Bradyrhizobium diazoefficiens: one gene and its partner. Each later gene encodes a partner of the first gene's protein in a complex. Links are inferred from orthologs where the notes say so. Each region holds a gene or a part of one and is shown on either strand. Other genes may lie near its edges. The genes, in order: JJE66_RS26710 and xseA.

What was found.
Region 2: the proteins of JJE66_RS26710 (region 1) and xseA are in contact, whole or in part, in a cryo-EM structure (PDB 8TXR), measured with the Escherichia coli proteins. The link is inferred for Bradyrhizobium diazoefficiens from one-to-one orthologs.

Annotation. Positions count from the first base shown.
Region 1 is NZ_JAENXS010000002.1:2,099,494-2,107,718, forward strand. The notes cover bases 2,760-5,616. They hold JJE66_RS26710 (exodeoxyribonuclease VII small subunit), read left to right. Parts: upstream 2,760-3,990; coding sequence 3,991-4,242; downstream 4,243-5,616. Other genes in these bases: JJE66_RS26700 (bifunctional UDP-sugar hydrolase/5'-nucleotidase), read left to right, coding at 2,760-2,852; JJE66_RS26705 (histone deacetylase family protein), read left to right, coding at 2,987-3,916; dxs (1-deoxy-D-xylulose-5-phosphate synthase), read left to right, coding at 4,822-5,616. Outside these bases: JJE66_RS26690 (MFS transporter), read right to left, coding at 1-63; JJE66_RS26695 (enoyl-CoA hydratase-related protein), read left to right, coding at 340-1,098; more of JJE66_RS26700, read left to right, coding at 1,194-2,759; more of dxs, read left to right, coding at 5,617-6,750; JJE66_RS26720 (nucleoside 2-deoxyribosyltransferase), read left to right, coding at 6,838-7,392; JJE66_RS26725 (TlyA family RNA methyltransferase), read left to right, coding at 7,419-8,153; JJE66_RS26730 (methyltransferase), read left to right, coding at 8,146-8,225. UniProt on the Escherichia coli protein: Bidirectionally degrades single-stranded DNA into large acid-insoluble oligonucleotides, which are then degraded further into small acid-soluble oligonucleotides.
Region 2 is NZ_JAENXS010000001.1:1,109,893-1,118,245, forward strand. What follows is about bases 2,258-5,242. They hold xseA (exodeoxyribonuclease VII large subunit), read left to right. Parts: upstream 2,258-2,931; coding sequence 2,932-4,554; downstream 4,555-5,242. Other genes in these bases: JJE66_RS05300 (alpha/beta hydrolase), read right to left, coding at 2,258-2,795; JJE66_RS05310 (hypothetical protein), read right to left, coding at 4,727-4,876; JJE66_RS05315 (dienelactone hydrolase family protein), read right to left, coding at 5,160-5,242. Outside these bases: JJE66_RS05285 (hypothetical protein), read left to right, coding at 1-336; JJE66_RS05290 (transcriptional regulator), read right to left, coding at 938-1,237; JJE66_RS05295 (hypothetical protein), read right to left, coding at 1,237-1,788; more of JJE66_RS05300, read right to left, coding at 1,785-2,257; more of JJE66_RS05315, read right to left, coding at 5,243-5,984; JJE66_RS05320 (DUF2093 domain-containing protein), read left to right, coding at 6,167-6,394; JJE66_RS05325 (hypothetical protein), read right to left, coding at 6,411-6,716; lpxK (tetraacyldisaccharide 4'-kinase), read right to left, coding at 6,924-7,940; JJE66_RS05335 (3-deoxy-D-manno-octulosonic acid transferase), read right to left, coding at 7,933-8,353. UniProt on the Escherichia coli protein: Bidirectionally degrades single-stranded DNA into large acid-insoluble oligonucleotides, which are then degraded further into small acid-soluble oligonucleotides.

The DNA of each region.
Region 1 (8,225 bases):
CAGCACCACGCGCCAGCCGCGGTAATGCAGCGAGGATTCGTCAACGCCCGTTGCGGCAATCATCGATCAGCATTGGCCTGATGGCACGAGACGACTGATCGTGCCGCACAACCACCGGTTTTTCAATTGAAACATTGTAGCCGATTGTTGCAACGCGCAAAACGCCGCAGCAGATATGATGCAGCTTTCGCGCCATGGTTCCCGGATGAATGCGATCATCGGACCGGTATCACTGCCGAAAAGGTCGAGCCGCAGGATTGGCACGCCTGCCGGATCATGTAGGCTGAGCCTCGTAGGACTCGCCGACGGCAGGCGCCGCGGCGGCCGCAGGGAGTGTTCATGCCGAACGGCAACATCATCATCACGGAGGAGCGCGCCACGCGCGTGATCACCCTGCGCCGCCCTAGCAAGAAGAACGCAATCACGCAGGACATGTACCGCGAGATGAGCCGCGCGATCGACACCGCGCAGAACAATCCCGACATCCGCTGCATGATCATCACCGGCGGCTCCGGCGTGTTCACGGCCGGCGACGACATCGACGATTTCGTGAAGGCCGACGCCTCGCGCCCCGAAACGCTGTCGGATGGCGTCAGATTCCTCTATTCGCTGGCGCTCAACGTCAAGCCGATCATCGCAGCCGTGGACGGCGCGTCGATCGGCATGGGCACCGTGATGCTGTTCCACTGCGACTACGTGCTCGCCTCCACGGCGGCGACCTTCTCCGCGCCCTACATCAATCTCGGGCTCGTTCCGGTCGGCGCCGCCAGCCTGCTGATGCCGAGCACCATGGGCTACCAGCGCGCCTTCGCCATGCTGGTGATGGGGCGCACCTTCACCGCCGCCGAGGCCCACGCCGCCGGCTTCGTCAACACCGTGGTGTCGCCGGGGCACACCGAGGTCGAGGCCCGCAAGGTCGCGCGCGAAATCTGCAAGCTCCCGGCCGAGGCGGTCGCAACCTCGCGCAAATTACTGCGCGCCGCGCCGGAAGAGCTCACCCGCCGCATCGACCAGGAAGGCCATCTGTTCGGCGAGCGGCTGAAATCGGACGAAGCGACGGCCGCATTCAAGGCGTTTGCGAATAGGAAGAAGAGGTAGACAAGTCCCTGTCATTCCGGAGCGTGCGCAGCGCGACCCCGGAATGACAGCAGAAGTTTCGTGAAATCTTCGCCTGGAGCGACTAATCTTGCTCCATGCGACATCTTCTCCGCCTGACCGCCTTCACGCTTGCACTCGCAACCCTCCCCGCCGCGGCGCAGACCGCCGCGCCCGTCGAGCTGCGCATTCTCGCGATCAACGATTTCCACGGCAATCTCCGGCCGCCGCCGGGCGGCATCCGCATCAACGATCCCGAGGACAAGAGCAAGAAGGTGATGGTGGCGGCCGGTGGCGCCGAGTACATGGCTACGCTGGTCAAGCAATTGCGCGAGGGGCACAAGAACACGATCTTCGTTGCCGCCGGCGATTTGATCGGGGCGAGCCCATTCCTGTCGGCGATGTTTCACGACGAGCCTTCCGTCGAGTCGCTCTCGATGATGGGGCTCGCGATCACCTCGGTCGGCAACCACGAATTCGACGAGGGCAAGACCGAGCTGCTCAGGATGCAGAACGGCGGCTGCCATCCGCAGGACGGATGCCAGGGACCGCATCCCTTCACCGGTGCGAAATTCCAATATCTCGCCGCCTCCACCATCGAGACCGCGACCGGCAAGAGCATCTTGCCGCCCTACGAGATCAGGGAATTCGAGGGCATCCCCGTTGCCTTCATCGGGCTGACCCTGAAGGAGACCGCCGGCATCGTCTCGCCATCAGGCATTGCCGGGATCGAATTCCGCGACGAGGCCGAGACGGTGAACTCGCTAGTGCCGCAACTGAAGGCGCGGGGCGTCGAGGCGATCGTGGTGCTGATCCACCAGGGCGGTGAGCCCTCGGGCGACTACAATGAATGCCCCGCCATCACGGGGCCCATCGTCGACATCGTGAAAAAGTTCGACCGCGCCGTCGACATCGTGATCAGCGGCCACACCCATCGCGCCTATGTTTGCGACATCGACGGCAGGCTGGTGACCAGCGGCGACAAATACGGCACGCTCGTCACCGCGATCGACCTCAAGCTCGATCCGACAACACGCGACATCGTCAGCGCCAAGGCCGAGAACGTCATCGTCGCCGACGCGTCATTGCCTAAGGATCCCGAGCAGACCGCGCTGATCGACGCCTACGACCAGCTCTCGGCGCCGATCGCCAATCGCCCGGCCGGATCGGTGACGCAAACGCTGTCGCGAACTCCCAACGACGCGGGCGAAAGCGCACTCGGCGACGTCATCGCGGATGCACAGCTCACCGCGACCAGGGACGCCAAGGATGGCAACGCTGTCATCGCGCTCACCAATCCCGGCGGCATCCGCACCGACATCACCCCGAAGGAGAATGGCGCGGTGTCCTATGGCGAGCTGTTCGCGAGCCAGCCGTTCCGCAACCGGCTCGTCAGCATGACGCTCACCGGCAGCCAGCTCAAGGACATGCTGGAGCAGCAATGGCTCGATCCGAAGCGGCCGCGGATCCTCCAGGTGTCGATCGGGTTCAGCTACACTTGGGACGCATCAAAGCCGCTCGGCGAGCGCATCATGGCCGACAAGATGACACTGAACGGCCAGCCGATCGAGCCGGCCACGGGCTATCGCGTTACCCTCAACGATTATCTCGCCGTCGGCGGCGACGGCTTCACGATCGCGAAACAGGGCGCCTCGCCGCAATATGGCGGTTACGACACGGACGCCTTGTTTGCCTTCTTCAGAGCGCATGGTCCGATCGGCCCGCTACCGCCCACCCGCATCCTGCGCGTGAATTGATCGAGATCAAACGGGCCGCCTCGGGACGGCCCTTTGCCATTCCAGGTGGAACGCATAGATTGGGTTTTGCATTGCGTTTTGGCGCCGGATGCGCCAAGCGACGTCGAGAGTTCGTTCCCCGCGAGGCCGACCTGATGAGCACACTCCTTCTCTCCCACAAGGCCTGCCTCGACCATGTCACGCCGCCGGGACATCCCGAGCGCCCGGACCGCCTGCGTGCGGTGGAGGAGGCGCTGTCGGTTGAGCGCTTCCAGTTCCTGGCGCGCGCCCTCGCGCCGGAGGGCGATCTCGATCTCGTCACGCTCTGCCACAACGAGGACTACGTCACCGAGCTGCGCCACATCGCGCCGACCAGCGGGCAGGTCTATGTCGACGGCGACACGTCGATGTCTCCGGGCACGTGGGAAGCGGTGATGCGCGGCGTCGGCGGCGCAGTGGCTGCGACCGAAGCGGTGATGAACGGCGAGCATCGCAACGCCTTCGTCGCGGTGCGCCCACCCGGCCATCACGCCGAGATCGGCAAGCCGATGGGCTTCTGCTTCTTCGACAATGTCGCGATCGCCGCGCGCCACGCGCAGCGCAAATTCGGCATCAAGCGCGCGGCCATCGTCGATTTCGACGTCCATCATGGCAACGGCACCCAGGACATCTTCTGGTCGGACCCGACCGTGATGTACTGCTCGACACATCAGATGCCGCTGTTTCCGGGCACCGGCGCGAAGAGCGAGCGCGGCGACCACGATACCATCGTCAACGCGCCACTGGCTTCCGAAGACGGCGGACCCGAATTCCGCAGCGCGTTCGAGAACCTGATCCTGCCGCGGCTGACGGAATTCAGCCCCGAACTCCTCATCATCTCCGCAGGCTTCGACGCGCATTACCGCGATCCGCTGGCCTCGCTGAATTTGCGCGCGGAGGACTATGCCTGGGTGACGCGCAAGCTGATGGACCTCGCCGACAAATCCGCAGGGGGCCGCGTGGTTTCTGTGCTCGAAGGCGGCTACGACCTGCAAGGACTGAAAGAATCTGTTACGGCGCATGTCAGCGCCCTGATGGGCGCTTAGACAGACCCGCCACATTACGCCCGCAAAACTCTGCTGTTTTGCAAGACAAGAGAATCGGGCAATCGGAAACGGATATGGCTGAAAATACCCAAGTCGACGTCTCCCGGCTCACCTTCGAGCGCGCGATCGAGGAGCTCGAAACGATCGTGAAGCGGCTCGAGGACGGCAAGGTGCCGCTCGAGGAATCCGTCACCATCTATGAGCGCGGCGAAGCCCTGAAGCGGCGTTGCGAGGAACTTTTGCGGCAGGCCGAGGCCCGCGTCGACAAGATCACCACGGACGCCAACGGCCAGGCCACCGGCACCGCGCCGCTCGACGTGCAGTAAAGGACGCCGCCGACAGCTACCCATCTCAAGCATCGGCCACCTGCAAGATCGCCCGTCGCCTTCCCCGCTAACGGGGCGGATGGCCGCGCGCCGGAACTTGACGAGTTCCCTCGCCGGCACCTTTGGACTGATCGAATCCCGCCAAGACGGTTGTCCTCGCGCCCAAAATCCGGCCGAGGAACCGGGCGGGATTGGAACTACGCCTTCCGCGCCGTGGTTAACCAATTGGCTCGCCGCTTGCCCCTGCATGCCCGCAATCGGTCGGCCGGGTTGGCTTTGGCCTTAGGTTTGGTGTAAAGCTGCGCGGAGTGTGGCTTTTTGTAAACCTTGCGTGGGGACCGATTTCCGACGACAAGCGCTTCAAAACGCTAATGAAATTGCTGGGACGGACGAAGCCGATCTAAGTGACAGGGATCACAGAGACTGAACCGGAGCGCACCTAAGCTCACCTAAGCTTGAAGAAGGGGCTTTGCCCCAGGCAGGTGGCTCCGACGGTTTAAGGACTCGCGCTGCGCCGATATTGTGCAAACCCATCGCGCGCCGGAATGACTTTCCGGCGCTGACAAATTGGAAATCGCCGTGAACGAATACAGTAAAACGCCGCTTCTCGACACCATCCGGACGCCGGACGACCTGCGCAAGCTCAAGGTCGAACAGGTTCGCCAGGTCGCCGACGAGCTGCGTCAGGAGACCATCGATGCCGTTTCGGTGACCGGCGGTCACTTCGGCGCGGGCCTCGGCGTGGTCGAGCTCACCACCGCGATCCATTATGTCTTCGACACGCCGCGTGACCGGCTGATCTGGGACGTCGGCCATCAGGCCTATCCGCACAAGATCCTCACCGGCCGGCGCGACCGCATCCGCACGCTGCGCACCGGCGGCGGCCTGTCCGGCTTCACCAAGCGCAGCGAGAGCGATTACGATCCGTTCGGCGCCGCGCATTCCTCGACCTCGATCTCGGCCGCCCTCGGCATGGCGGTCGCGCGCGACCTCGCCGGCGGCAAGAACAACGTTATCGCGGTAATCGGTGACGGCGCGATGTCGGCGGGCATGGCCTATGAGGCCATGAACAACGCAGGTGCGATGAACTCGCGCCTGATCGTCATCCTCAACGACAACGACATGTCGATTGCGCCGCCGGTCGGCGCCATGAGCGCCTATCTGTCGCGCCTTTACTCGGGCAAGACCTATCGCACGCTGCGCGATGCGGCCAAGCAGATCAACAAGCGCCTGCCGAAGATCCTCGCCAACCGCGCCAATCGCGTCGAGGAATATTCCCGCGGCTTCATGATGGACGGCGGCACGCTGTTCGAGGAGCTCGGCTTCTATTACGTCGGCCCAATCGACGGCCATAACCTCGATCACCTGCTGCCGGTGCTGAAGAACGTCCGCGACATGGAGACCGGTCCGATCCTGGTCCACGTCGTGACGCAGAAGGGCAAGGGTTACGGCCCGGCGGAAGCCTCCGCCGACAAGTACCATGCCGTCGTCAAGTTCGACGTCGCCACCGGCACGCAAGCCAAGGCCAAGCCGAATGCGCCGGCCTACCAGAACGTGTTCGGCCAGAGCCTCGTCAAGGAAGCCGAGAAGGACGACAAGATCGTCGCCATCACCGCGGCGATGCCGTCGGGCACGGGCGTCGATATCTTCAACAAGGCGTTCCCGGACCGCACCTTCGACGTCGGCATCGCCGAGCAGCATGCGGTGACCTTCGCCGCCGGTCTCGCGACCGAAGGCTACAAGCCATTCTGCGCGATCTACTCGACCTTCCTCCAGCGCGGCTACGACCAGATCGTCCACGACGTCGCGATCCAGAACCTGCCGGTCCGCTTCGCCATCGACCGTGCCGGCCTCGTCGGCGCCGACGGCGCGACTCATGCCGGCTCGTTCGACAACGCCTATCTCGGCTGCCTGCCGAACATGGTGATCATGGCAGCCGCCGACGAAGCCGAGCTGGTGCACATGGTGGCGACCCAGGTCGCGATCAACGACCGCCCGAGCTCACTGCGCTATCCACGCGGCGAAGGTCGCGGCATCGAGATGCCGGAGGTCGGCATTCCCCTCGAAATCGGCAAGGGCCGCATGATCCGCCAGGGCAGCAAGATCGCCCTGCTCTCCTTCGGCACGCGTCTCGCCGAATGCGAGAAGGCGGCCGACGAGCTCGCCGCCCACGGCCTCTCCACCTCGATTGCGGACGCGCGCTTCATGAAGCCGCTCGACACCGAGCTTGTGCTCAAGCTCGCCCGCGACCACGACGTCCTGATCACGGTCGAGGAAGGCTCGGTCGGCGGCTTCGGCTCGCATGTCGCGCAGTACCTGACCGACCAGGGCGTGCTCGACACCGGCCTGGTGCGCTTCCGCTCCATGGTGCTGCCCGATGTGTTCCAGGACCACGACACGCCCGCGGCGATGTATGGCCGCGCCGGCCTCGACGCCAAAGGCATCGTCGCCAAGGTGTTCGAAGCGCTCGGCAAGGACGTCAAGACCGAGACGGTCAAGCTCGCCTGATCGGGCGGACGCTGCCCCTTATCTCTCCCGTAGGGAGAGGTCGGATCGCGCAAGCGATCCGGGTGAGCCACGTGAGAGCGTGACCTCATGAAAATCTATCTGGCAGGCCCTGACGTGTTCCTGCCGGATGCGGTTGAGATCGGTCGGCGCAAGGCCGAGATCTGCGCGCGTTTCGGCCTCACCGGCCTCTATCCCCTCGACCACGCCATCGACCTCACCGCGCCAGACGCCTCGCGGCAGATCTTTTGCGGCAACGAGGCGATGATGGATCGGGCCGATGCCATCATCGCCAATCTCACCCCGTTCCGCGGCGCCGGCGCCGATCCCGGCACCGTCTACGAGCTCGGCTACATGGCCGGCCGCCGCAAGCTTTGTCTGGCCTATTCCAACGATGGCGCCACCTATGCCGACCGCGTCACGCGTTTCATGAACGTCACGTCCGAGGACGGCCGGCTGGTCGATGCGCAGGGGCTGACGGTCGAGGATTTCGGTCTCGCCGACAATCTCATGATGATCCATGCCCTCGAGCTGCACGGCTGCCCGCTGGTGACGCCGGCAGAGCAGCCGATCGACGTCTGGCACGATCTCGTCGCGTTCGAGGCTTGCGTCCGGATGGCAGCCGCGCGATTGATCGCTATATAAGCGCTTCAGTCGTCTTCGGAGAGATTATGTCCCCTGCCCGCAAGCGTGCGGATGTTCTGCTGGTCGAGCGCGGCCTGTTCGAGAGCCGGGCGCGGGCGCGCGCGGCGATCGAGGCCGGGCTCGTCACGGCTGACGACAAGCAGGTCGCAAAACCATCGGAAACGATCGCAGAGGACGCGGTGATCCGGGCCGAGCCTGCGCACCCCTATGTCTCGCGCGGCGGCGTCAAGCTCGCCGGCGCGCTGGAGCGCTACCCGATCGAAATCGAGGACCATGTCTGCCTCGACGTCGGCGCCTCCACTGGCGGCTTCACCGAGGTGCTGCTGGCGAACGGCGCGAGCCTGGTGTTCGCCATCGATGTCGGCACCAGCCAGCTGCATCCCTCGCTGCGCGGTCATCCCAAGATCGTGTCGATGGAGGAGACCGACATCCGCGCCTATGACGGCAAGCGCCTGCCGGCGCGGCCCGATGTCGTCGTCATCGATGTCAGTTTTATTTCGCTCAAGGCCGTGCTGCCGGCGTCGCTGTCGCTGGCAGCCGCACCCATGAGCCTGCTCGCGCTGATCAAGCCGCAATTCGAAGCCGAGCGAAAACACAACAAGAAGGGCATCATCCGCGACGCCGCGGTGCGTCAGGCGATTTGCGACGACATCGCGGCCTTTGCCGCATCGCTCGGCTGCACCGATATCGAGGTGTTTCCCTCCTCGATCGCGGGTGGCGACGGCAACATCGAATTCTTCCTGGGCGCACGCCGTGGTTGAGCGCGTCACGATCGATCACGTCGGCCATCGCGGCGACGGCGTCTCGCTCACGGCGGGCGATGCGCTGTACGT
Region 2 (8,353 bases), on another replicon or contig:
GGTGCAAATGCGAACTCGACGACGGCTCCTGACCTTAACAATAGAGCGGCCACGGGAAACGTTGCGAACGGCAACGTCAACAATCCCTCGCCTGCCCAGTCCGATGCAAATCTTCGAACAGGGAACGGGAATGGACTGACAACGGGAGCGGCGCCCGGCACGAACACTGCCGGTACGGCAGCCCCTGCGGGTTCGCCCGCGAACGCACAAGGCGCGGCGCCCGCGGGCGGCATCGGCAGGCCGATGACGGCGGACGAAAAGGGCAGTGACGACAAGATCGATCAAGAGAACAATCGCGCTGATAAAATCGTGGGGAAGATTTGCAAAAACTGTTAAATTGCAGCGTGTGCATCGTTTTCATCGCAGCAATTGCGTTCAACGATCCTGCTGAGGCCAAACACAAACGGCAGAACACGCGTCCCGTCACAACCGCGACAGGCCAACCCAACTCCACCAGGCCTGCCAATGACCCGCTTCGCGATCCCGCCGACAAGGCGCCGGACAAGAAGATCAAGAGCATCTGCCGCGGCTGCTAAGCGCGATTGCCTAGCCAAGCGGTTCGCACGGGGCGATCAAAGTCGGCTGGGTTCAAGCCCAGCCGCGCCAACTCCTCCGGAGCGATCACGGAGATCATAGCGATCTCGATGGGTGTGCACGATGCGGCGGCATCGGCACTGGCCTCCCTCTCCCGCTTGCGGGGGAGGGCTGGGGTGGGGGTGTCTCCGCGTCGGGATTGTCAGGGATTGCCGAGGATGTCCCTGCGTGGCGAGAACCCTCACCCGCCGCGCGCGGGACGATGCTTCGCATCGCCCGGGGCGCGTCGGCCTCTCCCGCAAGCGGGAGAGGCGGGAGCAAGACCGCGGACAATCCTCGTGAGATCCATATGCGATTGCCCTGCCCACAAGGGGAAGAGGGCGCAACATCGGCATCGCAGAAGTTAAACCTGCCTCCCCGCAATGATCTCCTGCAGCGTCGCCACATGCCGCGCGAAGGCGCCGCGGCCGGTGGCGGTGGCGGTCACGGTCGTCTGCGGCTTCTTGCCGACGAAGGCCTTGTCGACCGAGACGTACCCCGCCTTCGCCAGGGTCTCGATATGGGCGCCGAGATTGCCGTCGGTGGCGCCGGTGAGTTTTTTCAGTCGCGAGAACTCCAGGCCGGCGGACACGGGGAGTGCGTTCAACGCCGCCATGATCTTCAGCCGCAGCGGCTGGTGGATGATGTCGTCGAGCTCGGCCATCAGATCCGCCGCATCCAGAGGCCGCCGACGATCAGTCCGCCGCCGTTGACGAAGGCCATCCAGAGCGGGAAGGCCTCGCCGATATAGAAATAGCCGATCAGCGTCAGCGCTGTGATGACAAGCCCGATCGCCACGAACGCGGTGCCGAACCAGAGACCGGCGAGTGTGTAGAACAGCATGAAATAAATCGGCCAGAACGCGCCGAGCTGGCGCGGGCCGAAATGACCAAGCACGTTGGTGCAGATATAGCCGAACGCAAAGAACAGCACGAAGACCAGCGGAAGCCTGACGTCGAAGCTCGCTGCATGCGCTTGCGATGGAGCGAGCCATCGGACCGCAACCAGTCCACCGACACCCAATATGTCGACGGCAGGCCATGCGTAGACCGCGTAGACCGGCCAGAGCCAGGTCACCAAATTGCCGGCGAAGACCAGCACGCCCCACCACATGGCCGCAAGACTCGCCAGCTCGTAGAGCTGCGACTGCTTCACGCGCTGGACGATGTCGTCGATATCGGCGAGCGCTGCGGACGCCTCTTGGCTGTCGATCATGACTGCCCTGCCCCGCGCGTCGCCACGTCCTCGGCGATCGCATTGACCGCCTTCGGATTGGTAACCATGCCCATGTGGTTGACGCCCTCGATCAGTTTGACGTCGACGGAGGGTTTGATGGCCTGCACGGTCTCTGCGTATTTGTCCGAGATCATCATCTCGTCCTCGGCGCCGCCGAAGATCGTCATCGGATGCGTCACCGAGGCGAGATCGAGGCGATAGCCGTGGGTGGCGAAATTGCGCATCAGGCGATCGGAATAGGTAGAGGTGAGGTACTTCGCCGAATTCGCCGGCACCGCGAAGGCGAGCACCGGCAGCTGCGCGCAGCAATCGATGCCGAGCTTGCGGAGCGTGGCGAGCGCGAAGAAGCGCGGCAGGTCGGCGTTGGCCCAGCCACCGGCATGCGGCCTGTTGGTCGGTGCGTCATAGCCAAGATAAGGCGCAACCAGCACGGTGCGGACGAACAGGTCCTGGATGATCGGCGTCGCCGCGACCCTGAGCGAGAAGCCGGCGCCGGCGGAATGGCCGACCAGGGTCAGCGGCAGGTCCGGCGCGCTCTTGCGGACATGAGCGACGAAATCGACGAGGTCGTCCTCGAGCTGGCCGACATAGCCGATATCGCCGCGCGTGCCGGAGGCACCGTGGCCGCGCGTGTCGAGCGCCCAGGTCTCGACGCCGTGCGCAGCGATCGCATAGGTCAGCGCGTGATTGACCGTGGCTGATGAGCCGGACGAGCCGTGGATGAAGATCGCTCCGCGACCGGTGTCCGCCCCCTTCGAGGCGTAGTGGCGGAAGCCGAGCCAGGTGCCGTCGCGGGCCTGGAAGCGTTCGAGCGCCGGGAGAGTGGCCCAGTCGATGCCCTTGGCCGAGTCCGAGACCGATCGCATCTCGGCAGGCCGCTCCAGCGGCATCGCGATCAGGGCGGTCAGGAGCAGCGCCACCGCGCCGACCGCGCACAGGCCCCATTTCAGCAAGCCCAGAACACCTCGCAGCAACTGCATCGCCATGGCCAACTCCCTCGAACTCAGGATCAATAGATTACTCTATATTACAGAGTACTCTTCTGATCAATCCCCGGATTGGCGCCGCGCGGCGAAAATCCTTAAACAGCGGGTCTGACCCCAAAACGCCGAATCGTTTGCGATGCCGCCTGCGGAACAACTGAACAACGCGCCCGAATTCACCGTCTCCGAACTCTCCCAGTCGCTGAAGCGGACGGTGGAGGACACCTATGGCCATGTCCGCGTCCGCGGCGAGATCTCCGGGTTTCGCGGCGCCCATTCCTCCGGCCATTGCTATTTCGCGCTTAAGGACGAGAGCGCCAAGATCGAGGCGGTGATCTGGAAGGGCGTGCACGGCCGGATGCGCTTCAAGCCCCAGGAGGGGCTCGAGGTCATCGCCACCGGCAAGCTCACGACCTATCCGGGCTCCTCCAAGTACCAGATCGTGATCGAGGCACTGGAGCCGGCCGGCATCGGCGCGCTGATGGCGCTGATGGAGGAGCGCAAGAAGAAGCTCGCCGCCGAGGGGCTGTTCGACGAGGCGCGTAAGCAGCTCTTGCCCTGGCTGCCGGAGGTGATCGGCGTGGTGACCTCGCCGACCGGCGCTGTCATCCGCGACATCCTGCACCGGCTCGAGGACCGCTTTCCGCGTCACGTGCTGGTATGGCCGGTGAAAGTGCAGGGCGAAGGCTCGGCCGAGCAGGTCGCAGCCGCGATCCGCGGCTTCAACGCGATTGCCCCGGGCGGCAAGATTCCGCGGCCCGACGTGCTGATCGTCGCGCGCGGCGGCGGCTCGCTGGAGGACCTCTGGTCGTTCAACGAGGAGATCGTGGTGCGGGCCGCGGCCGAGAGCATGATCCCGCTGATCTCGGCGGTGGGCCACGAGACCGACATCACGCTGATCGATTTCGTCGCCGACAAGCGCGCGCCGACGCCGACGGCGGCCGCCGAGATGGCGGTGCCGGTGCGCAGCGATCTCTTTGTCGAGGTCGCCGATCTCGCGCGGCGCACCCGCGCCTGCTGGCAGCGTGGCCATGAGCACCGACGCAGCGAGCTACGCGCCGCCGCACGCGCGCTGCCGGCCGCCGGCGATCTGCTGGCGATCCCGCGGCAACGGCTGGATAATGCGGGCGCGTCCCTGCCCCGCGGTCTCAAGGCCAACACGCATGCGCATTTCCGCAGGTTCACCGCCGCCGGCGCCAAGCTGACGCTGCGGGTCTTGCATGGCCAGATCGCGCAGGCCGATCACCGCCTCACCGTGTGCGGCGAACGGCTCGGCCTGTCGGCGCGCTCGCTGTTGCGTCAGCGTCGCGACCGCTTCGCCGGCTTGGAGGTTCGCTTGCGCGCCTCAAAACTTTCCAACGCGCAGGCGCAGCGCAACGCGATTGCCCGCCAGCGCGAGCGCGCGCATCGCCTCGCTGAGCGCGCCAATCGCGCGCTGGTGACGCTGCTGCAACGGTTCGATGCCCGCGTCGAGAACAGCGGCAAGCTGCTCTCCGCGTTGTCCTATCGCGGCGTGCTCGCGCGCGGCTTTGCGCTGGTGCGCGATGAGGCCGGTCATCCCCTGCATGCGGCTGACAGCGTCGGTCCCGGCGCACGCGTCGAGATCGAGTTCGCGGACGGCCGTGTCGGCGCAACTGCGGATGCCGATCGCCCAGCACCGGCGGCGAAGCGCGCGCCATCGCAACCGAAGTCCGCCGCGCAGGACGCCAAGCCCGCACTGAGGCGCATGGGCAAGCCGGTGGATCAGGGCAGTTTGTTTTGAGATCGAGGGCGTCGCCCCATTCTCGCTGTCGTCCCGGCGAAGGCCGGGACCCATAACCATAGGAGGAGTGTTGCGAAGGGTAGTGGCTCGGTACTTCTACCTCTCGCAATCGATAGATTCCGCGGTATGGGTCCCGGCCTTCGCCGGGACGACGGGAAGGGAGAGCGTAGCCCTACCGGCAGGACAATCCCGCATCCATCGTGGTCCAGAAGCCGCAATGGTCCGGCGCGCGCATGGGTGCGCCGGCCTGGGCCTCGAACAGGAAGACCGCGACGGTGAAGACGACCAGTGCGGTGGAGAAGAGGACGATGCGATTGCGCATGTCCGATGCGTTTAGCCGACATCATGGTCGAACTAAGGCGCAGAGACCTGCTGAAACCCGCTTGACGCGTGACCCGTAGTTTCCCGGTCGGCCATCATGCCGTGCAGGGCGGTGGTCGATGCGGGGCTGTCTGCCTCACCTTGTTCCTCGGGCGGCCCCGCTTGGGCTGAATGCGTAGCCCGGATGGATCGCAGCGCAATCCGGGATCGTGCCACAATTTGAGACCTTCCCGGATTTCGCTGCGCTCCATCCGGGCTACGGCGCGATGGTCAGCTGATCCGCGCTACCGCGCCAGCCACTCCGCGACTTCCTTCTGCGACTCCGCGCGCGCCTCGGCATCGGTGCCGAGATGGCCGCGCTCGGGCGCAGCGGCATCGGTGCTGGCGCCAGCTGCATGCAGCGGCGTGTTGGCACGGTCGAAATCGTGATAGGCGCCGGGATACACCACGATGCGCGCGAGCGCACTGCGCCCGTGCGCGCCGTCCACCATCTGGCGGCAGGCCGGCGGCGACGAGACGTCGTCGTTGGCGCCGATCAGCACCAGCGTCGGCACCCGCGTGCTCCAGCCAAGGCCTGCGGAGATCCGGCAATCCGGATAGAACGCGATCGCGGCGCGAAAATCCGGGCTCGCGTCGCGCGCCGCGCTCTGCGGTCGCACTGCCCAGAGCAGCGCACTGGCGCCATTGGCCCAGCCGACCAGGCTGACGCGGCTGCGCGCGACCCAGGTCTGCTTCATCAGCCAGGCGCGCGATGCCGCGATGTCGGCGACGCGCTCGCGCCGCGCCTTGACGTGCAAATCCTTGACGCGGCATTGCGGCCCGAGCTCGCGCGAGCCGTAGCTATCGGGCAGCAGCACGGCATTACCGGCCTTGAGCAGGCGCTCGGTCCAGTCGCGATAGCGCGGCTGCACGGGATCGGAATGACCACCGAGGCCGCCGCAGCCGTGCAGCGCGATCACGGTCGGAAACGGGCCCGCGCCATCGGGCTTGAACAACTGCGCGTGCAGGATTCCGGAGGAGAGCGGAATCTCGACCTGCTGCGGCGCCGGCGCCGCGTGCGAAGCCGACATCAGCAATGTCAGGAACAGGGCGGTTAGTCGAAGGCGCATCGGAGTCCGTTGCAAGAGGTGCCGCACGGCCTCCAGAACTATCATGCGGAAACGGCGGCAAAACATCACAAACCGGTGGGTTTAACGGGCGGACAAGCCACCCTATTTATGCTAGATCCAGTCAACACATCGTGCCCTGCGAGATTTTCCCAAGCGGGGCCCTTCCACGGAGACTTTCGACCGTGCTGAACAAGTTCGGCCCCTCGGGCAATGGCGAAGCGCAGGTGCAATATCTCGACGGCGATTTCCGCGTGATCTCGCCGGGGACCTTCGTGCGCTGCGCCATCACCGACACGCGGATCCCGCTCGACGAATTGAAATATTGGAGCGTGGATTTGCAGGAAGCCTACGCCACGCCCGGCGCCGTGCTGCAGCGGCACTTTCCGAACGCGCCAAAGCCGCAGATGTGACGCCTCGTCCTCGCTTCTATTGCTGTTCGGCGCCATCCCCGCCCAGGCAAGTCTTGATCGCACTCTTCCGCGCTGCGCCGACGACCTTCTGATCAATCGCCTGCTTCAGGCAATCGAGCCGCGCCTGCGCCATACAGAGCTGCATCTGGTCGCGCTTGTCCTGCCCCTTCAGACTTTGCGTCGCGCCGAGACACGTCACGCGCTTGGTCGCGGGAACCGGCACCGTGGAGGGAGCCGCGGGAGCCGGCGTCGTTTGTGCAAACACCGGCGCAACAATCAGACACACAAGGCTGGCGGCAATGGCCGCGGAGGGAAATTTCATCGCATTCTCCTGTCTGAAACCGATAGGAGACCTGCGATGAATATCGGCTGAATAGCGATGCCGTAGGGTGGGTTAGACCAGCGGATTGCGCGAAGCGCAGTCCGCTAGGCGTAACCCACCATGCTTCAGCGAATGCGGGACGAAGTTGGTGGGTTACGCCCGGCAATTGCGCTTCGCGCAGTCGCAGGGCTAACCCACCCTACGAGATCATCGCGCGCTGAATCGCCGCTCGCGCGCCTTGTAGAGATGGTCGCTGATGACGCGGCGGAGCGTGGCGGGATCGTCGAATTCGAGCTGGACCGCGAACGGCACGATGCCATCCAGCACGCCCTCGCGACCGCGCAGGCGCGCGAGGTCTTTCTCCGTCGTCACCAGCATGAGCTGCTCGCGCCGGGCATCAGCAGCGAGCGCGGCGAGCTCGTCGCGCGAGAACATGTGATGGTCTGCGAAGGGCCGCGTGCGCGCGACCTCGATGCCGCTGGCCCGCAGCGTGCGAAAGAAGCGCTCGGGATCACCGATGCCGGCGAAGGCGAAAACGGGCTTGCCGAAGAGTTGCGCGACCGAGGCTGGATCCGGTTTCAGGCGCGCGCGCAGCACCGGCTTGTCGCGCCTGGCAAGCTCGGCGGCGACATCGTCCGCGGCGTGGCCGTCGCCGATCAGCACCAGCGCGTCGGTGCGCGAAAGCTGCGCCTTCAACGGTGCGCGCAGCGGGCCTGCCGGAAACACCTTGCCGTTGCCGAGACCACGCTCGCTGTCGATCACGATCAGCGAGGCGTCCTTCATGAGGTGCGGGTTCTGGAAGCCGTCATCCATCAGGATCACGGTGGCGCCTTGCGACTTGGCCAGCGCGACGCCTTCGACGCGATCGCGTGCCACCACGACCGGCACGTCGCGCACCATCATCAGGGGTTCGTCGCCGACATCGGCTGCGGTGTGGCGCGCGCGATCGACCATCACCGGGCCCTGCAGGCGTCCGCCATACCCGCGGCTAAGCACCACCGGCGTCTCGCCGAGTTCGCGCAAGAGCCTGGTCAGCGCCAGCACGGTCGGCGTCTTGCCGGCGCCGCCGACATGATAATTGCCGACACAGAGCACGGGGATGCCGGCGTCAAAACCACTGCGCGCCATGCGGCGTGCGGCGATGGCGCCATAGAGCGCGCCCAATGGGCTGAGGAGATGCGACTTCGGGGAACGCGGCCGGTACCAGAAGGCCGGCTCACGCATTGGCGGCTCCCATCTCGATCCGCAACTGCATCAGATACGGTTCGAGCGCCGTCATGGTGCGATCGAGCGCGCCGCCGAGCTGCGCGACCACATTGGTGCCTGCACGCTGCATCTTGTCGCGCACGGTCGGCTCGGCCAGCAACAGGCCGAGCTGCTTGACCAGCGCCTCCGGCGTGTCGGCCCGGCGCGCGCCGCCGCTGCCATCGAGCGCCTCGTAGACATCGGCGAAATTGAAGACGTGCGGACCATGGACGATGCCCGCGCCCAGCTTGATCGCCTCGATCGGATTCTGTCCGCCATGGCGGATCAGTGACCCACCCATGAACACGATCGGCGAGAGGCGGTAGAACAGGCCAAGCTCGCCCATGGTGTCGGCGACATAGATATCGGTGGTGGCCGAGAGCGGCTCATCG